One region of the Microbacterium sp. GW823-FHT02G05 genome, then DNA from elsewhere that is predicted to be linked to it. Evidence: predicted binding sites of a transcription regulator. Region 1 holds the regulator's gene; the other holds the start of a gene.
What was found. Region 1 encodes HrcA, which represses chaperone genes, less so after heat shock. Its sites were predicted from a motif close to TTNGCACTCGNNNNNNNCGAGTGCNAA; they were not measured.
Positions count from the first base shown of each region.

Region 2: the regulator HrcA is predicted to act here: its motif matches at 3,020-3,046, upstream of groES (co-chaperone GroES).

Region 1 covers NZ_JBXAJK010000002.1:207,816-218,149, forward strand. Annotated here, with positions in the region: gene AC1REM_RS10905 (ABC transporter permease) at 1-411, opposite strand, end outside; gene AC1REM_RS10910 (ABC transporter permease) at 413-1,396, opposite strand; gene lepA (translation elongation factor 4) at 1,628-3,478, shown strand; gene AC1REM_RS10920 (DUF1990 domain-containing protein) at 3,558-4,211, shown strand; gene hemW (radical SAM family heme chaperone HemW) at 4,211-5,428, shown strand; gene AC1REM_RS10930 (carboxylesterase/lipase family protein) at 5,441-6,877, opposite strand; gene hrcA (heat-inducible transcriptional repressor HrcA) at 7,003-8,037, shown strand; gene dnaJ (molecular chaperone DnaJ) at 8,085-9,194, shown strand; gene AC1REM_RS10945 (16S rRNA (uracil(1498)-N(3))-methyltransferase) at 9,198-9,926, shown strand; gene AC1REM_RS10950 (HIT domain-containing protein) at 9,991-10,334, shown strand, end outside.
Region 2 covers NZ_JBXAJK010000001.1:1,439,578-1,449,911, reverse strand. Annotated here, with positions in the region: gene AC1REM_RS06925 (GntR family transcriptional regulator) at 1-205, shown strand, start outside; gene AC1REM_RS06920 (ABC transporter substrate-binding protein) at 262-1,521, opposite strand; gene rarD (EamA family transporter RarD) at 1,651-2,565, opposite strand; gene groES (co-chaperone GroES) at 2,639-2,935, opposite strand; gene AC1REM_RS06905 (class I SAM-dependent methyltransferase) at 3,091-4,287, shown strand; gene AC1REM_RS06900 (MFS transporter) at 4,426-5,835, shown strand; gene AC1REM_RS06895 (hypothetical protein) at 5,893-7,086, opposite strand; gene AC1REM_RS06890 (hypothetical protein) at 7,083-7,475, opposite strand; gene tsaD (tRNA (adenosine(37)-N6)-threonylcarbamoyltransferase complex transferase subunit TsaD) at 7,465-8,550, opposite strand; gene rimI (ribosomal protein S18-alanine N-acetyltransferase) at 8,547-9,053, opposite strand; gene tsaB (tRNA (adenosine(37)-N6)-threonylcarbamoyltransferase complex dimerization subunit type 1 TsaB) at 9,047-9,670, opposite strand; gene AC1REM_RS06870 (hypothetical protein) at 9,667-10,334, opposite strand, start outside.

The DNA.
Region 1 (10,334 bases):
CGTCGTGCGCTCGACGAGACCGCCGAAGTAGGCCGCGGCCGTGCCAACGAGTGCGGACAGCACGGTCGTGCCGATCGAGACGATGAGTGCGATGAGCAGTGAACGCTGCAGGCCGATTGCGACCTGCGCGAAGGTGTCGTTTCCGGCGCTCGTGGTGCCGAACCAGTGCTCTGCCGACGGGGGAGTGCCGATGTTGAGGAAGTCGAGCTCGATGTGGTCGTAGCGGGCCACGAGCGGGCCGATGATCGCGAACAGCACCAGCGCGATGAAGATGAACACACCCACCACGGCCGGCTTGTTGCGCATGAAGCGCTTCGAGTACAGTTCCCACTTCGACATGCGGCGACGCGGTGCGGGAGCAGTGGCGACAGCTGCGGCATCCGCGGAATCGATGATCTTCTCGTCAGTCATGTCAGCTCACCCGCACTCGGGGATCGAGGACCACGACGGTGATGTCGGCGAGAATCGCGCCGATCGCCGTCAGGACGGCGCCGAACGCCGCGATGGCCACAGTGGCGTGGATGTCGTTCTTGCTCAGGGCATCGATGAAGTATCGGCCCATGCCGTTCCAGGCGAAGATCGTCTCGGTCAGGATCGCGCCGGTGAAGACGGCCGGGATCGTGAAGGCGACCTGCGTGGCGACGGGAATGAGGGACGTGCGCAGAGCGTGCTTGCGGATCGCCTGCTGCTTCGTCAGACCCTTCGCCCTCGCGGTGCGCACATAGTCCGCGTTGATGTTGTCCAGCAGCAGCGAGCGCTGCAAGAAGTGGATACTCGCATAGCCGACCAGCACGAGGGCGATCGTCGGCAGGATCAGGTGCTGCAAGGCATCTATGAGGACGGGGAAGAACCCGGTGACGCCCTTGGATGATGAGCCCGTCACGTAGAAGATGCGGAAGCCGGCGAGGTCGTTGATGTTGATCGCGAGCAGCACGATGCCGAGCGCGGCCACGACGATGTTGATGTTCATCGTGATGATCGAGGTGGCCTGACCGATGCGGTCGGCGAGCTTGTACTGGCGCGATGCCGTGTACACACCGATCGCGATGCCGAGGATCGTCGTGATGATCGTCGCGCCGAGCACGAGTTCCGCGCTGACCCACATGCGATACGCGACCTGATCGTTGACCGACTGCCCGACGGGGCTGACGCCCCAGTCCCAGCGGAAGATGATCCCGCTGAACCAGTTCCACCACCGTTCGGCGAGGGGAACAGTGTCGCTCAGATTTCGCGGCGTGAGCGTCTGAACGATCTGCTCTTCGGTTGCGGGTGGGCGGCGGCCGACGAAGTTGCTGCGCGGGTCAAGGAAACCCCACGCGAGGAAGTACGTGATGTTGGTCGCCACCACGATCATGAGCAACCAACCGAACAGGCGGCGCAACAGGTACTTGATCAAGGTGGATGTTCTTTCTCTCTCACAGACGTCATCGGGATCGCCGATAACGCGCTGAGAATGGGTACTTGTAGGTACAAGCCCTGTGACGAGTCGGCGACGTTGCAGACTCGCTGCGAGGACGTTACTGAGTCATGGCGAAGATGACACTCAGTGCCATCGCAACCTTGGGGACACTATCACTTCTCTCTTGGAATCGAGGTTGACGCCGCGCCACGGTACTCTGGATTGGATATGTCACCACGTGCTTCCACCCCCCTGAGTCCGGCTGCAACGCCGCCTGCGCAGATCCGCAATTTCTGCATCATCGCGCACATCGACCACGGCAAATCGACTCTTGCCGACCGGATGCTCCAGATCACCGGTGTCGTCTCTGACCGTGACATGCGGGCGCAGTACCTCGACCGCATGGACATCGAGCGCGAGCGCGGCATCACGATCAAGAGCCAGGCGGTGCGCATGCCCTGGTCTGCGGGCGGTGAGACCTTCGCACTCAACATGATCGACACCCCGGGCCACGTGGACTTCACGTACGAGGTGTCCCGTTCGCTTGCGGCCTGTGAGGGCGCGATCCTCCTCGTCGACGCGGCGCAGGGCATCGAAGCCCAGACCCTGGCGAACCTCTACCTTGCTCTCGAGAACGACCTGCACATCATCCCTGTGCTGAACAAGATCGATCTGCCGGCGGCCGACCCCGAGAAGTTCGCGAAGGAGCTCGCCTCGCTCATCGGCGGTCACCCCGACGACGTCCTCCGCGTCTCGGGCAAGACCGGTGTCGGCGTCGAAGACCTGCTCGACCGCATCGTCGAGCAGATCCCTGCACCGAAGGGCGACCCGGATGCTCCGGCGCGCGCCATGATCTTCGACTCCGTGTACGACTCGTACCGCGGTGTGGTCACGTACGTGCGAATGGTCGACGGCAAGCTGGAGCCGCGCGAGCGCATCCAGATGATGTCGACACGTGCCACGCACGAACTCCTTGAGATCGGTGTGTCCAGCCCCGAGCCGATCCCCACGAAGGGGCTCGGCGTCGGTGAGGTCGGCTACCTGATCACCGGTGTGAAGGATGTGCGCCAGTCGAAGGTCGGCGACACCGTCACAACGCTGCGAAAGCCGGCGGAGGAGTCGCTTCCCGGCTACACCGACCCGAAGCCCATGGTCTATTCGGGGCTGTACCCGATCGACGGCAGTGACTACGCGGATCTGCGTGAGGCACTCGACAAGCTCAAGCTGTCAGATGCATCGCTCGTCTACGAGCCCGAGACATCCGTCGCACTCGGCTTCGGCTTCCGCTGTGGTTTCCTCGGTCTGCTGCACCTCGAGATCATCACCGAGCGTCTGAGCCGCGAGTTCGGCCTGGATCTCATCACGACGGCGCCGAGCGTGATCTACGAGGTCACGACCGACACCGGTGAGAAGGTCACCGTGACGAACCCGAGCGAGTACCCGGACGGGCGGGTCGCCTCGGTGGCAGAGCCCGTGGTGAAGGTCGCGATCCTGCTGCCGAAGGACTACGTCGGAACGGTCATGGAACTCTGCCAGTCGCGCCGAGGGTCGCTTCTGGGCATGGAGTACTTCAGCGAAGAGCGCGTCGAGCTGCGCTACAACATGCCGCTCGGTGAGATCGTCTTCGACTTCTTCGATCACCTGAAGTCGAAGACGCAGGGCTACGCGAGCCTCGACTACGAGCCCGCGGGCCAGCAGACGGCCGACCTCGTGAAGGTCGACGTGCTGCTGCAGGGAGACAAGGTCGACGCCTTCAGCGCGATCGTGCACCGTGACAAGGCCTACGCCTACGGCACGCTCATGACCGAGCGTCTGCGCAAGCTCATCCCGCGTCAGAACTTCGAAGTGCCGATCCAGGCGGCGATCGGTGCCCGCATCATCGCCCGTGAGACCATCCGCGCCCTGCGCAAGGACGTCCTCGCCAAGTGCTATGGCGGTGACATCAGCCGTAAGCGCAAGCTCCTCGAGAAGCAGAAGGAGGGCAAGAAGCGCATGAAGATGGTCGGCCGCGTCGAGGTTCCGCAGGAGGCGTTCATCGCCGCGCTGTCGGGCGACGTCGAAGGCAAAGACAAGAAGTGACAGGGGCGCGGCCTGACGTCCTCGACGTCGGGCCGCGTGTCCGGTGTCTGCTCAGGTGAGCCCAAGTATTCTGGAGAACATGCGTCGCGGAACATTCCGAGCTGGGACGGTGGACTATGCCGCCGTCGGTGCCACTCATGCGCCGGATCTGATGCAGTATCCGCCGGAGCACAGCATTCCTGCGGAGGAATCGTGGCGCATCGGCAGCGGCGAGGAGCGATTCCAGATCGCCGGTGAGGCGCTGCTGTCCTGGACCGCCCAGCGTGCGGCAGGACTCACTCTGCAGGATGTCCGCCCTGCTGCCGGACCGGCCTACGCGGGGGTCACCTTCGATGAGGAGGGCACGCCCATCGCGCCGAGCACGCGCGACGTCGAACAGCGCTTCGACGCCGAGGGCACGCCGTTCGTCGGTCCCGGAATGACGATCCGCCTGGACGGGCGCGTCGGCGGGATGCGTGCGGACGCGGAGCTTCGTGTGATCTCGGTCACGGAGGAGCGCCGCCACATCGGCTTCGTTCTCGGCACGGTGGGGGATTCCGTCGTCAGCGGCGAGGAGTCGTTCGACCTGCAGTGGCGTGAAGACACGGACGAGGTGTGGTTCACCGTGCGAGCGTTCGATGCTCCGGTCGGTCTTCTTTACCGGGTGCTTCCGGCACTCGTGAAGCGCCGCCGCCGCGAGCTCTTCGCGCGCTATCTTCGTGCGATCTCGCCGCTGTACGCGACTCCGCTCTGATGGCCGGAGCACTGCCCCAGGGAGATCCCGCACCGACGGATGGGCGCCTCCCCGCGGATCTGCGCATCGACGCGGACGCACCGTTCTCGGCCTACCTCCATGTGCCCTTCTGTCGCGTGCGCTGCGGGTACTGCGACTTCAACACGTACACCTCGTCTGAACTCCAGGGCGCCCGCCAGGACACCTACGCCGACACTCTCATCTCCGAGATCGCGCTCGCCCGTGCGGTCCTCGATGAGGCGGGGGCGTTGCGTCCACTCGACACGGTCTTCTTCGGCGGCGGCACCCCGACCCTGCTTCCCGCGGGAGATCTGGGGCGGATGCTGCGCGCCGCTGTCGAGGCCTTCGGGATCCGCCCCGGCGCGGAGGTCACGGTCGAGGCGAACCCGGACACGGTCACGCCCGAAGTGGCGGCTGAGCTCGCACGCGCCGGTGTCACCCGCATGTCGGTCGGCATGCAGTCGGCGGTGCCGCACGTGCTCGCCGCGCTCGATCGTACGCACCGACCCGAGAACGTGCGCACCGCCGTCGAGGCCGCCCGTGCTGCCGGATTCGACGTGAGCGTGGACCTCATCTACGGCGCACCCGGGGAGTCACTGGAAGACTGGCGACTGTCCCTTGAGACCGCGTTGGAACTGGCTCCGGATCACATCTCTGCCTACGCCCTCATCATCGAGGACGGGACGAAACTCGCCCGGCAGATCCGCCGCGGCGAAGTTCCCGCACCGGACGATGATCTGCAGGCCGACATGTACGAGCTGGCCGATCGGATGCTCGGGGATGCCGGTTTGTCCTGGTATGAGGTCAGCAACTGGGCGCGGACGCCTGAGCAGGAGTCGCGACACAACAGCGCGTACTGGCGGGGGACCGACTGGTGGGGCTTCGGCCCCGGCGCGCACAGTCATGTGGCCGGCCTGCGGTGGTGGAACGTCAAGCATCCCGCCGCGTACGCGACACGCCTCGCTGCGGGTGAATCGCCGGCGGCGGGCCAGGAGCGTCCGGATGCCACCGCTGTGACGCTCGAGCGCGTGCTGTTGCGCTCTCGAATGGCCGAGGGCCTGCCGATCGATGTGCTCTCCGCGACGCACCGCACCAAGGTGGCGGGGCTCATCGCAGACGGCTTGATCGATCCGGCGTCCGCTCTGCGCGGCACGGTCGTGCTGACCCTTCGCGGACGGCTGCTCGCTGACGCGGTCGTCCGCGCTCTCACTGACTGAGCCGAGCGCGGCTCAGCGTGACCGCGCTGTCGGCAGCAGATCGAGGGCGGCGGTGCGACGAGCAGGGATGTCACGGATCTCATTGTCGTAGACACGGGTGATCCGCGAGTGCGCCGCGTACGGCTGCCAGACGGGTTCGGCGGCGAGGACGAAGCGCACCCAGTCGCCGTGCATCTGCTGGGCAAGAGCCTGCGGTGCCTCCGGACCGGCGAGGCGAATCGCGTGATCCGTCTGCAGCGCGTCGAAGACGAAGCCCAGTTCGAGTGCGTGGGCAGCGCCGAGATCGTGCAGTGGTGTCGTCCAGGCGAACTCGTATACCCACGTCACGGTGGTTCTCGCACCGGCCGCGCGGAGGGCAGGTGCCCGGAGCAGGACATCCGTTGCGAGCTGTCCGAAGATCTCGCCGGTCGTCGCTTCGGGAAACTCGCGGCGGTATGCGCGCACGGCAGATCGCGAGATTCCGAGGGCGAGGCGCGCGAGCAGCAGCTGGAGGGGACGGATGCGGGAGAGGGCTTCGGGCGCGAACCAGAGGCGGTACTCGTCGGTGTTCGTGCCGATCAGCACAGGAATCTGCGCCTCGCGCAGAGCCTCCTCCGGCGAGCGTGGGAGTGAGGTCGCGTCGAGGCACAGCAGGTACCCGGGCGCCCCTCGCAGGGGTGTGCTTCCGGCGGACTGCGCCTGGCGCGCGTCGAGAAGCTGGTCAGGGGTGAGGGCGCGGAAGTCTTCGACGGTCGCGGACACGCCGAGTCGTTTCGCGAGTGCTGCGGTCACGCGTCCCGCCTTCGTCGGGCTGTCGGCCGAGAGGGGGCCGCTCTGCACGATCAGCGCCGCCGGGATCTCGGCGGAATCCGGCCGTGCGAGCAGCGCGGCAGCGAGCGCGCCGCCAGCGGACTCGCCCATGACCGTGATGCGGGTTGGGTCGCCGCCGAATGCCGCGATCTCCTCGTGCGTCCAGCGCAGAGCGCATGCGGCATCCGAGAGCCCGAGGTTGCGCGGTGCGCCTTCGAGAACGGAGAAGCCCTCCGCGCCGAGACGGTACCCGGCCGAGACGAAGATGACGCCGTCTCGCGCGAACGCGCTCCCGTCATAGAGCGGAAGCGCCGTCGTGCCGCGCTCGAAGGCGCCGCCGTGCAGCCAGAACACGACGGGGAGATTCTGCGCGTCGCGTGGTGCCCAGACGTTCACCGTCAGCACGTCCTCTCCGGCGATGGTCACCGTGGGCAGCAGAGCCTGCAGGCGCCCCTGATACGGACGCTGCGGTGGCGTCGCGCCGAAAGCGCGGGCATCGCGAACGCCGCTCCAGGGCTCGGGCGGCTGAGGTTCTGCGAAACGACGCTCGCCGAACGGGGGTGCGGCGTAGGGGATCCCGAGGAATCGGTCGATTCCGCCGCGGCTCTCTCCCTCGATCTCTCCTGTCGACAAGCGGACACGCGGGCGCTGGGGGCTCATGGCCACATCGTAGGGGTAGGCGCGTCGGCTCGGCCAGTGTCCAGCACCGCGCGCTAAGATTGGCACTCAGAGGTGGGGAGTGCCAATGCGCTCCTGCGGTCGGAGAGCACCCGAGAGGAGGGGCGATGGTCAGCGAACGAGGTCTGCAGGTTCTCCGTGCGATCGTGCAGGACTACGTGGCATCCCACGAGCCGGTTGGTAGCAAGTCCATCGTCGAGCGTCACTCCTTCGGCGTCTCCGCGGCCACCATCCGCAACGATATGGCGCTGCTCGAAGACGAAGAGCTGATCACGGCCCCCCACACCTCATCGGGCCGCGTCCCCACCGACAAGGGCTATCGCGTCTTCGTCGATCATCTCGCGCAGGTACGGCCGCTCTCGACGGCGCAACGCTCCGCGATCTCGAGCTTTCTCACCGAACCGACCGACCTCGACGATCTGATGATCCGCACCGTGCGCGTCCTCACCCAGCTCACCGGGCAGGTCGCCCTGGCGCAGTACCCGTCGTTCGCGCGTGCGCACGTGACGCATGTCGAGCTCGTATCGCTGGCGCCCAACCGCCTGCTGGTGATTCTCGTGACCGACGCGGGCGGGGTTTCGCAACGCATCGTGCCGTTGCCCGTCGACCTCGACGAGGCCGACCTCACCGCGTTGCGGATACGACTGACGGGCACGTTGACCGGCAGCTCGGTGCGCGATGGTTCCGAGTGCCTCACGGCGCTGCAGAACGAAGTCGGTCCGGCCCGCACGACCGCGGCGATGTCGGCGCTGGCGAAGGCGATCGGCGAAGAACTCGCGGAGTTCCGGCAGGAGCGCCTCGTGATGGCCGGGGCTGCGACGCTGGCACGACGGGAGCAGGACTTCCGCGGCAGCATCCATCCGCTGCTGGAGGCGATCGAAGAGCAGGTGACTCTCCTGCGTCTGATGCGTGAGATGGTCGCCGATGAGCACGGCCTTGCGGCGAGCATCGGCGCAGAGAACGAGGCTTTCGGCCTGCCCGAGGCCTCGATCGTCGCGAGCGACTATCAGACACACGGGGGAACGGCACGCGTCGGGGTCATGGGGCCGACGCGCATGGACTATCCGAGCAACTTCGCCGCAGCGCGGGCCGTCGCCCGCTACCTGTCGCGGATGCTCGAAGACGACGAGACGGGCCGCTGAGCGGCACGTGAGACGGCCCCGCGTGCCGGGGCGTTGGAAAGGGAGAAGTGGCTGATCACTACGAGATCCTTGGAGTCTCTCGCGAGGCGACCGAGGAAGAGATCAAAAAGGCGTATCGCAAGCTGGCGCGCCAGCTGCACCCGGATGTGAATCCCGGTGAGGATGCGGCTGAACGCTTCAAGCTCGTGACGCACGCCTACGACGTGCTCAGCAACGCCGAGTCGCGTCGCCGCTACGACATGGGCGGCGACTCCGCCGGCGGCAACTTCGGCAATTTCGGTGGCTTCGGCGACATCTTCGAGACGTTCTTCGGGGCGGGCGGTGGCGGTCGCACGGCCCGACCGCGGTCGCGTCGTGAACGCGGCCAGGACGCCCTCGTTCGCATCAGCCTGGAGCTCGGCGATGTCGTGTTCGGCGTGCACAAGGACATCGAGGTCGACACCGCGGTTCTGTGTGAGACGTGTCAGGGCTCTTGCTGCCAGGAGGGCACGTCGCCGGTCACCTGCGATATCTGCAAGGGAAGCGGTCACGTGCAGCAGCAGGTGCGGAGCCTCCTCGGCAACGTCATCACGACGCAGCCCTGCGGCTCGTGCGAGGGCTACGGAACGACGATTCCCTACCCGTGTGCGACGTGCAGCGGCCAGGGCCGTGTGCGCTCGCGCCGCACGGTCGCGCTCGACATCCCGGCGGGAGTCGAGGACGGCCTGCGTCTGCAGCTTCCGGGCTCTGGTGAGGTGGGCCGGGGCGGTGGGCCCAGCGGCGACCTGTACATCGAGGTCAGCGTCGCTCCGCACCCGACGTTCAGCCGCGAGGGCGACGATCTGCTCGCGACGCTAGAGGTGGCGATGAGCGATGCGATCCTCGGTACGACGACCACGATTGAGGGGCTGGACGGAGCGGTCGATCTGGAGATCCGCGCGGGTCTGCAGTCCGGTGACGTCCTCACGATCAAGAACCGCGGTGTCACGCCCCTGCGCGGCACCCAGCGCGGCGACCTGCGGGTCGGTGTGCAGGTCGTGACGCCTACGCGTCTGGACTCGAAGCAGCGCAAGCTGATCGAAGATTTCGCCCGCACTTCGAAGGCACCGGCGCCCAAGCTCGCCGAGTTCCACCAGGGGCTGTTCTCGAAGCTGCGCGACCGCTTCCGGAACTCCTGAGCCATGGCTCTGCACTTCGTCACTGCGGATGCCTCCGCTGCTGCTGTCGGCGACATCGTGACCCTCACCGGGCCGGAGGCGAAGCACGCGGCCGTCGTGCGCCGTGTGCGCCTCGGCGAGCAGATCACGCTCGGAGACGGCTCCGGCGTATGGCTGAGCGGCGCTGCATCCCTCGTCGAAGCCACGCGTGTCGACGTGCAGATCACATCGCGGACCGACGTCGAACGGCCGAGCCCACAGCTGGTGCTCGTCCAGGCGCTGGCGAAGGGCGACCGCGACGAGCTGGCCGTGCAGGCGTCGTGCGAGCTCGGTGTCGACGAGATCGTGCCGTGGCAGGCATCGCGCAGCGTGTCGCGCTGGGAGGGTGCCAAGGCCGCCAAGGGGCGCGAGCGCTGGGCGACGATCGTCCGTGAGGCAGCGAAGCAGGCCCATCGCGCATGGATTCCGACGGTCTCCGAGGTGCAGAGCACTGCGCAGCTCACACAGCGGGCAGGCACGCAGCGGATGCTCCTGCTGGAGCCGTCGGCGACGCTCAGGCTCACCGAGCTCGAACTCGATGGCCGCGACATCGTGCTGGTGGTCGGTCCGGAAGGCGGCATCAGTGCCGAAGAGCTTGAGCGCCTCGAAGCGGCCGGCGCCGAGAGAGTCGTCCTCGGTGATGCTGTGCTGCGCACCTCCACGGCGGGGCCCGCCGCGATCGCGGTGCTCTCGGCTGCTCTCGGACGCTGGTGATCCTGCAGTTCCGCTGGGCGCGTACCACCCGCGCAGGCCAGATCGCGCCGATAGACTGGGCGCTATGACGGAACCTTCGATCTTCACGCGCATCCTGAACGGGGACATCCCCGGCGAGATCCTCGCGGAGACCGACCGCGTCTTCGCGATTCGCGACATCAACCCGCAGGCTCCCGTGCATCTGCTCGTCATCCCCAAGACCGAGCAGTATCGCAACGTGGTCGAGCTTGCTGAGGGCGACCCTGAGCTCCTCGGCGAGATCGTCTCGCTCTCGAACGATCTGGCCGCTGCACATGCCGACGGCGAGTTCCGGCTCGTCTTCAACACCGGAGCCCACGCGGGGCAGACGGTGTTCCATGTGCACGCGCACGTGCTCGCCGGTGGTCTGAGCGAGGCGAGCGTCGGTGC
Region 2 (10,334 bases), on a different contig from region 1:
TGCGGCGATCCGCGTCGCGAAGCAGAAGATCGGTGCCCGCCGCGCCGAAGGTGACGAGAGCGAGCTGCTCGACATCGACGAAGGAGGCCCCGTACTCACGGTCGAGCGCATCGCCTTCGACAGCTCAGGGCATGCGATCGAGTTCGGCCTGCACTGCTACCGCCCCGACCGCTACAGCTTCGAGACCACGCTGGTCGCGAAGTAGACCACCACGAGAAAGGCCCCGGATGCTGAGCATCCGGGGCCTTTCTGTTGCGGAACTCAGTTCACGCGGGTGTACATGTTGTCGGCGCCGAACTTGAAGATGCCGATCGCAGCACCCTTCGGGTCGCCGTTCTCGTCGAAGGTGACCTTGCCGGAGTAGCCGTCGTAGTCGGCGACGCCACCGTCGTTGATGATCTTCGCGCAGTCGGCGAAGCTCGTGCACGGCGTGCCGTCACCCGAGCCACCGGAGACTTCCTGCATCTTCGCGGCGATCTCCGGCCCTTCGGTGGAGCCGGAGGCGAGCGCTGCCAGCGCCATCAGCACGACGGCGTCGTAGGCCTCTGCCGCGTAGGTGAAGTCCTTGACCTCGGCGTTGCCCTCACCGGTCCAGAAAGCCTGGAGCCGCTCGGTGAAGTCGTCCTCGAGTTCCGGGCCGGGGCGGGTGCCCTGTGCGCCTTCGAGCGAGACCGGGATGTCGGTGCCGTACTGCGACACGTTGCCATCGACCATGTAGAACTTGTCGCCCGTGATGCCGGCGTTCACCAGCAGCGGTGCGATCGTCTTGAACTGGTCGAAGGAGACGATCGCCACAGCGTCCGGGTTGGCGGCCGTGATCGTCGCGACCTGCGCGTCGAACTGTGCGTCGCCGACGTTGAACGAGGCGTCTGCGACGACCTCGCCGCCCGTGCTCTCGAACGTCGTCTTGATCGCGTCGAACAGACCGGTGCCGTATGCGTCGTTCTGGTAGATGATGCCGAGCGTCTTCTTGCCGTCTTCGGCGATCAGGTTGCCGAGCACCTCACCCTGAAGCAGGTCGCTCGGTGCGGTGCGGAAGTACAGCCCGTTGTCGTCCCAGGCCGTGAAGTCCGGCGAGGTGTTCGACGGCGAGATAGTGATGATGCCGGCGTTGATGTTTCCGTCGAGGATCAGCTTGGAGACACCGGATGCCGCGGCACCGACGATGCCGGCGACGCCGGCGTTCTGCAGCTTGGTGATCGAGGTCTCGTACGCCTTCGTGTCGGTGTCGCCCTCGTCTTCGGAGAGCATCTCGATCGTGACGCCGGCCTTGGCGTCGTTGATCTCCTGCACGGCCAGACCGACACCGGACTCCATGGGCGGGCCGAGGAAGGACAGCGAACCGGTCTGCGGGAGCAGCGAGCCGAGCTTGAGTGCGAGCTCTGTCGCAGGCTTCTCGCCACCGCCGGTCTCGGGCGCCGTGCCGGGTGTGCTGCAGCCTGCAATCACCAGGGCGGATGCGCCGATCAGCGCGACGCCTGCGAAGACCTTCGCGGTGCGCGAGTTCTTCAGTGCGTTCATGGTGCTCCTTTGCGTGTATGAACGTGGACTGTTTACGATGCCCACTATCGGGTGGTCTCACCCTATGACAACCACGCTCACGCATTGTCTCGGTGCGTTAACGATCTGCCCCGAGTGCGCCGGGCTCTGCTAGACGAGTTCGACCGGTGCCGCCCGCCGTCCTTTTCGGCTGTTCAGGAGCACATCGAGCAGGAACACCATCACGGCGATCCACACCAGGATGAAGCCAGCCCACCGCTCGGGCGGCATCGGCTCGTGCAGAAGGAACGTGCCGATGAGGAAGATCATGATCGGCGTGATGAACTGCAGGATGCCGGCCATGCTCAGCGGAATCCGCCGCGCTCCCCCGGCGAAAAGTAGCAGCGGCACCGCGGTCACGACGCCGGTCGCGGCGAGCAGCGCGGCATGGCCCCATCCGAGCGTTCCGAAGGTGATGCCGGTCGTCATCGCGACGATCACGAGTTCGATGATCGCGACCGGCGTGAGCCACATGGTCTCGAGTGTGAGACCGGAGACGGCATCCACCCGGGGGCCGATCTTCTTCTTGACGAGTCCGTAGAGGCCGAACGAGAAGGCGAGCAGCAGGGCGATCCACGGCACCGTTCCATAACCGATCACGGTCACTGCGACCGCGACGGCGGCGATACCGACGGCAACCCACTGCAGCGGCCGCAGGCGCTCGCGCAGCACGATCACACCGAGGAGCACGATGAGGATCGGGTTCATGAAGTAGCCGAGGCTGGTCTCAAGAACGCGATCGGTGACGACGCCCACGATGTAGGTCTGCCAGTTGATGAAGATGAGCGCGCCCGCGAGAAGAGTGAGCCAGCGCAGGCGGCGGTCGCGCAGAATCGCGAGGAACGCCGCCCACCCGCGGGTGACGGTCAGCAGGAGGACGCAGAGCACGAGCGAGAACAGCACGCGCATCGCGACGATCTCCCACGGGCCGGTGGGGATGAGCAGGACGAAGAAGAGCGGAACGAATCCCCACAGCACGTACGCCGCTGCCGTGTACGCGAACCCGATGCGCAGCTCAGTTGTCATCTGACAACTGTAGAGAAAAAACGGCGAAGGGCCCGGATGCCGTAGCATCCGAGCCCTTCGCCGGCAGCAGTCGTCAGCGGACGACGACCGCCAGAACGTCGCGTGCCGAGAGGACGAGGTACTCGTCGGCGCCGAACTTCACCTCGGTGCCGCCGTACTTGCTGTACAGGACGCGGTCACCAACGGCGACGTCGAGCGGAACACGGTTGCCGTTGTCGTCGATGCGGCCGGGGCCCACGGCCACGACCTCGCCCTCCTGGGGCTTCTCCTTGGCAGTGTCAGGGATGACCAGGCCACTCGCGGTGGTCTGCTCGGCCTCGACCTGCTTGATGACGATGCGGTCCTCGAGCGGCTTGATGGAAACCGACACGGTCTACCTCTTTCTATGACAGAGACATCGGAAGTCATTCGCACTCTCTACCCGAGAGTGCTAACACTCACCTTACGCGCTTCATTGGCACTCACGCAATGCGAGTGCCAACGTTTCGCCATGGGCGCACACGCCTGCCGGTCTAGGCTGATCCGGTGGAAATGTCTGAGCTCACCGCCCTGCTCACCCCCGAGGGCCTGCGCCTGCTGGATGCGCTCGGCACGGTGGAGACGACGGACGCCGCCGCCCGGGCCGTCTCGACGCTGCGTGCCGCGGGCCACGGCCCCGACGTCGTCGCCGCAGTGGTCGGGCAGGCGCACCTCCGGGCGAAGGCACGGGCGAAGTTCGGCGAATTCGCCTCTCGGATGCTGTTCACCCGCGCAGGACTCGAGCAGGCCACGCGTCTCGCCGTCGCCGCACGCCACGCCGGGCGCCTGCGCGCAGCCAGCATCGCCCACGTCGCCGATCTCGGCTGCGGCATCGGCGGCGACTCCCTGGCCTTCGCGGGCGCGGGGATCCGCGTCACAGCGGTGGATGCCGACGAGGTCACCGCCGCCCTCACCGCCTTCAACCTCGCCCCCTTCGGCGACGACGCGACCGTGCTGCACGGCACCGCTGAGAGCGCAGACCTCAGCGGCATCGACGCCGTGTGGCTGGACCCCGCCCGGCGCACGGCAGGACACAGCGAGACGCGTCGAGTCGCTGCATCCGACTACTCCCCCTCCCTCGACTGGGCCTTCGATCTCGCCACGCGAATGCCCGTCGGCATCAAGCTCGGACCGGGGCACGACCGCGATCAGCTGCCCGCCGAGAGCGAAGCGCAGTGGGTGAGTGTCGACGGCAGCGTGGTCGAGCTCGTGCTGTGGTCGGGGGCGCTTGCGCGCCCCGGCGTGCATCGCGCGGCGATGGTCGTACGGGGTGATCACACCCACGAGCTGACCGCCGCCGCGGACAGCGAGGACGCGCCGGTGCGCGAGCTCGGTGCGTTCCTGCACGAGCCGGACGGCGCCGTCATCCGCGCGCGGCTGATCGGTGATGTCGCTCGCCAGCTGGAGGCGGGGATGCTCGACGAGCACATCGCCTACCTCACGTCGGATGCGGCGCTGACGAGCCCCTTCGTGCAGTCGTTCCGGGTGCGCGAGGTGCTGCCCGTGACCCCGAAGGCGATCAGCGCAGCACTGCGGGCGGGCGAGATCGGAACGCTGGAGATCAAGAAGCGCGGCGTGGACATCGACCCCGCGGCCTTCCGGAAGAAGCTCACACTGCGGGGTCCGAAGGCAGCCACACTGATCCTGGCGCGCGTCGGCAGCAAGCGGCTCGCGATCCTCGCCGATCGCGTCGGCACCGCCTAGCACCCGCTCCCACCCCTCGACTCCGACTCCTCGGGACGGTCGTCAGCACTTGTTTGCGATGTTTTGAATACCCCTACCCCCTATAGGTATAGTCTTGCTCTGGTCACCCATCCCGACCAGATACCTGGAGGAACTCTCATGTCGTCGCCTTCGTCCATCCGCCCATCCCGACGATGGCTCGGGCTGGCCCTCATCGCCACTGCGCAGTTCGTCGTCATCATGGACACGTCGATCATCGGCGTCGCCCTTCCCGACATGCAGCGCGATCTGGGCTTCACCCCGGAGTCGCTGTCCTGGGTCTTCAACGCCTACGTCGTCGCGTTCGGTGGCCTGCTGCTGCTCGGCGGGCGCCTCTCTGACGTCTTCGGCGCACGAAGGATCTTCGTCACCGGCTGGATCGTCCTGATCGTTGGCTCCCTCGTGGCCGGAGCCGCGAACGGCGTCGCCATGGAGATCATCGGCCGCGCCGTGCAGGGCGCAGGTTCGGCGCTGATCGCACCCGCCGCACTCACGCTTCTCATGATGCTCTTCGGCGGCACATCCGACCTGCCCAAGGCATTCGCGATCTACGGAGCCGCCGCCCCCATTGGCGGCACCGCCGGCGTGTTCCTCGGCGGTGTTCTGACCGAGTACGTGAGCTGGCCCTGGGTGTTCTACATCACGGTGCCGCTTGCGCTGCTCGTGCTCGCGTTCACCCCGAACGCACTTCCCCGGGGATCACGGGGCACAGGGGGCTCGGTGAACCTCAGTGGCGCGATCACTGTGACCATCGGTCTCGCGGCCCTCGTATACGCCGTCGTCAACGCGCCGGAGGTCGGCTGGTTCTCGCTCACCACGGTCGGACTGCTCGCCGCGGGTGTCATCCTGCTCGTCGTCTTCTTCGTGATTCAGGCCCGCAGCAGCGACCCGCTCCTGCGCCTCGGTCTGCTTCGCGCACCGCAACTCGCCGCGGCGAACAGCGCACAGCTGCTCCTCGGTGCCGCCTGGGTCGCGATGTGGTTCTTCCTCAACCTCTACCTGCAGCAGGTGCTGGGGGCCGGCGCCTTCGCCGCAGGTGCAGCGCTCCTTCCCATGACGGGCCTTGTCGTGCTCGTGATGATCTCTCTGGCACCGCGGCTGCAGGCGCGTTTCGGCGCGAAGTCGATGATCGTCAGCGGCCTTGTGCTGTTGGCAGGCGGACTGTTCTGGCTCTCCTTCGTGCGCCCGGACGGCAGCTACAGCGTCGACGTCCTGCCTGCTTCACTCCTGGCGGCGCTCGGCATGTCGCTCGCCTTCGTGCCCTCACTGGGCACCGCGATCAACTCCGCCCCGGCCGCAGAGACCGGAGTGGCGTCGGGGCTCGTCAGCACGAGCTACCAGATCGGCTCCGCGCTCGGCCTGGCGATCCTCACGGCGGTCGCCTACGGCATTGCGGGCGCGGAACCCGCTCGCGCGGAACTGACCCAGGGCTACTCTGCCGCCTTCCTCGGGGCGGCGATCGTCGCGGTCGCCGGCGCGGTCATCACCGCGATCGCGATGAAGGGCGTCCGCGAGCGGGTCGCGGTCTGAGTCGGTGCTCCGGGTTCGGCGCACCGGCGCGGGACCCCGAGCGCACGAGATAGCGCCTCACTCGATGCGCGGCCCCCACGCGGTCGGCGGATGATCCGCCGACCGCGTGATCGTCAGCGAGGAACCGCCGTAGATCGTCGTGAACAGCTCGACCAGCACGGACTCCCCGGTCTGCGCGGAGACCGTCCGGAAAGAGATCGGCAATCGCGCATCCGGCCCCGCCGCGCCGTCTCCCGACGTGGCGGTGATGACACCGGAGACTTCATCGCAGCTCACCTGCAGCTCACTCAGCGGATCGTCATAGAGCAGACAGGTCTGAGATCCTCCGCCGGAGTAGGCGAGCCAGATAGGCTCATCGTCCAGGTAGCCGAGAATCTGCGCACCGGGCGCATACCCCTCCTCGACCAGACCGTCGAAGAAGCGCTGCTCGTCCTCCGTGAGCAATGAGGCATTCACGCGGGTGAAGCCCGTGAGCTCCTGCAGCGAACCGATCGGCAGCCCCTCGGCCGAGAAGGCGATCTGACCGAAGTAGCCGGGGATCTCGGAAGTGGCCGGATCCAGGAAGACCTGCAGCGCCTCCGAGGATCCGTCACCCGCTCGCAGGCACTGCTGCTGCATGAGATCGCTGTTGTCGACGATCACGCACCGGAGCCGCTCCTCGCTCGACGTCGCGTACCAGAGCGTTCCGAGGCCCTTCGCAGCGATGAGGGCGAGGCTGCCGTCGTCGAGGTCCTCATACTGTGCGACGATCGCCGCGCGCCGATCCTGCTGTTCCGCCGTCTCGTGCAGCGCGACGACGGGTGTGCGAGGAAAGGCCACACCGAACCCGAACGCCAGCATCAGTGCGCCGATCAGCGCACCGACGATCACACGTGGACGCCGTGCCCACGGCTTCGCGCTCAGCTCCTTCAGCCCGTCGCCGAGGCGTCGGCGGATGCGATCCGCGAACGGCTCGGGTGCGTGCGAGGGCTCTGATGCGATGTCGGAGAGATCCTCAGACGCGGGCGCGTCTCCGGCTGCGGGCAGGTTGCCGCTGTCCTTCGAAACGTCGCGCTCGCGCGCCGCGATCTCCCCGCGCGCCGTGGCGGTTTCCGCTTCTGCATAACCGGGCTCAGGCGTCGGGACGATTCGGCGGGCCTCCAGTTCGCGCAAGCGCGCGGCATCCGCGTCGGTGAGCGCACCACCGCGCCCATAGGCACGATGCTGCAGGGCACGAAGCTCCATTGCTTCGACCTCGGTGAACATGATCACCCCAGAATGTTGAACTCGTACGCGTACCAGACCAGCCAGCCCGCGCTGTAGAGCGTGGCCAGCACCGCGAGCACAAGCGACCAGATCGCGAGTGCCCGGTTCTCGACCGGTCGCCGCAGGGCGATGATCGAGGCGACCATGGCAATGATCGCGAGCGGGATTCCCCAGCCTACGAAGAACGATGCCACAAGCGCGACAATGGCCGCCAACAGTGCCCACGGTCCGATCCGCGGGGTGGATGCGACAGCGGGCGTCGCACCGGAACCTGCGGCGGCGCCCGCGACGATCGCGTCCGGTTGCCATCCGATGTGATCGGCGTCGGGCCCCGTCTCGACCGTGACCGGCGTCGGGGCGGTGGGGAGGCGGCTGTAGCCGCGGTCATCCGACATCGACGACCTCCCGTTCCGCGACCTGGATCTCAGTGACGGGCAGCGTCGAGTCGGCACCGAACGCGAGCGTGGACGGGCGACGCCCCGACGCGATGAGCTCTGCGGCGAGCCCTGCGATCATCGCTCCGTTGTCGGTGCACAGCGACAGCGGGGGAATCCGCACACTCACCCCGGCCTCTGCCGCCCGCTCCAAGGCGACGTCACGCAGGCGTCGGTTCGCGATGACGCCACCGCCGAGCAGAAGGCGCGGAACGCCGAGGTCTCGGCAGGCTGCGAGCGCCTTCGTCACGAGCACATCCACGACGGCCTCACGGAAGCTCGCCGCGACATCCGCGACGGGCACCGGCTCCCCCGTCGCCTCCTGCTGTTCGACCCAGCGGGCGACGGCGGTCTTGAGACCGGAGAACGAGAAATCGTAGCGGTGCTTCGCCATGTCGGAGGCCCGGGAGAGTCCGCGCGGGAAGCGGATCGCCTGGGGGTCGCCGCCTACGGCCGCCCGGTCGATCTCCGGCCCACCGGGGTAGGGCAGGCCGAGCAGGCGCGCAACCTTGTCGAAGGCCTCGCCGGCCGCGTCGTCCATCGTCTCGCCGAGCATCTCGACGTCGGTCGTGAGGTCGCGTACGTGCAGCAGAGAGGTGTGCCCGCCGCTCACGAGGAGCGCGATCGTCGGATACTCAAGAGGCGCAGATTCTGCGTCTCCCGCGAGGATGTCGGCGGCGATGTGTCCGACGAGGTGATTGACCGCGTACAGCGGCTTGTCGAGAGCGGCGGCGAGCCCCTTTGCGGCGCCGATGCCGACCATGAGCGCCCCGGCGAGGCCGGGCCCGCTCGTCACCGCGATCGCGTCGAGATCTTCCAGGCGCACCTGTGCCTCGGCGAGCGCCTGGGCGATCGACGGCTGGAGCGCTTCGAGGTGGGCTCGCGCGGCGACCTCGGGGACCACGCCGCCATAGCGGGCATGCTCGTCCATGCTGGACGCGATCGTGTTCGACAGCAGGGTGCGGCCGCGGACGATGCCGATACCGGTCTCGTCGCAGCTCGTCTCGATGCCGAGCACCAGGGGGGCGGTGGTCATGCGGTGCTCTCCTCGGTCGCGGAATCGGATGTCGCGGATGCGTCGCGTTCACGCCAGACGCGTAGATCGAGACGCATCACGATCGCGTCGACATCGTCGGGCTGGTAGTAGCGCGGCCGACGGCCGAGTTCCGCGAATCCTTCAGAGGTGTAGAGCCGCTCGGCCGTGGGGTTGTCAGCGCGCACTTCGAGGAACACCTCGCTCGCGCCGCGGTCGGATGCCTCACCGAGCAGTGCGCGCAGGAGCGCGCGCCCACGCCCGGAACCGCGGTGGGCGGCGTCGAGAGCGATCGTCTGGATGTCGGCGTCGCTGGATCCGCGCAGTGCCCGCACTCCCCCGTATCCGACGATCTCGCCGGACTCGTCATCGACGAAGTAGCGGCCGTGTTCGGAGACGAGCTCGGCCGCCATCATCTCGGCGCTCCAGGCATCGGTCGGGAAGGAGGCGGTCTCGATCCGCATGATCGCGTCGAGATCGGACGCTCCGGCCGGGCGGATCACGATCCGACCCGTTTCGGAGCGCGTGGCTGTGCGACGTCGGGCTGGCGCAGGTAGAGCGGTTCGCTGTCTGCGAGCTCGCGCCCTGCGGCGAGCGCACGCTGACCGACCCGCGCGAGGGCAGCCGCGGAGAGCGCGGTGACCTCGACAGCGCGGATCCCCGCGAGGTGCGTCTCCGCGTCGGCACGCAGCACAAGCACCGTGTCGGCGACGACATGCGGGACGCCGTCGGTATCAAGACCTTCGAAGACGGTCACGGCGACCTCGCGCCGGCGCGCGTCGGTCACGATCGCGAAACGGCCTGCCGTCGCATCCGCCTCGATCTCGGTCAGCGCGGCCGCGAAGTGGCTCGGCACCGGGACGACCGTGATCGCCCGCGCCAGTGCGACCGCGCGCGCCGCGGCGATGCCGATGCGCAACCCGGTGAAAGGCCCCGGCCCCATGCCTGCGACGACGTTCGTGAGCGGCTCCGCTCCCGCATCCTGCAGCGTCTCGGCGAGCATCTCGCCGATGACTTCGACATGCCCGAGCGGATCGATCGCCGCACGCTCCGCGCAGATCGCGCCGGCACCGTCGATGGCGGCGATGGCAGTACCGAGGGAGGTGTCGACGGCGAGGATCACCCTTCCAGGGTAGTCGCGAGCTCGCGGGCTCGGCCCCAGCGTCCACCGCCGAGCACCTGCGCGTCGGCGGCGCCGAGGGACGCGGCCGCCAGCAGTGCCTGGTACTCGTACCCCGCCTCCGCGACCGATGCCCAGCCGATGCTCGCGGAGACGCGGGAGATCGCGGCGGCATCCCGCCCCTCATCCGGAGCCGAGATCTTCGTCAACAGGATGCGCAGATGGTGACGTACCGCCTGTTCAGATCCCGGGATCAGTGCCACCACGCGCGCCTCATCGATGCGCTGCACGTCGGCGCTGGCCGGCAGCCCGGCGCGCACGCGCTCATGGAAGGTGTCGAGAATGTGCGCGTAGCCCTGCGATTTGGCTGCGATCCGCAGGTCTTCGCGATTGTCGAGACGGATGTCGATGAGCGACCAGGCGGACTCCTTCAGCGCTTCGGCGCGCGCCAGTCGCTCGGTCAGCTGATTCACGACCGCTCCGGCGCCGCCCCTGTTGCGACGACGCTGGGTGCGCACGAGCAGCACAATCGTGAGCGCAGCGCACTGACTCACCACGAGCGATCCCACGCCGTTGATGTCGCGCACCACCGCAAGCGGATCTGTGCGCGGCGCCGCGAACTGGGTGATCGCGTCCATCGCGGCCAGAATCGTAATCAGGACATAAG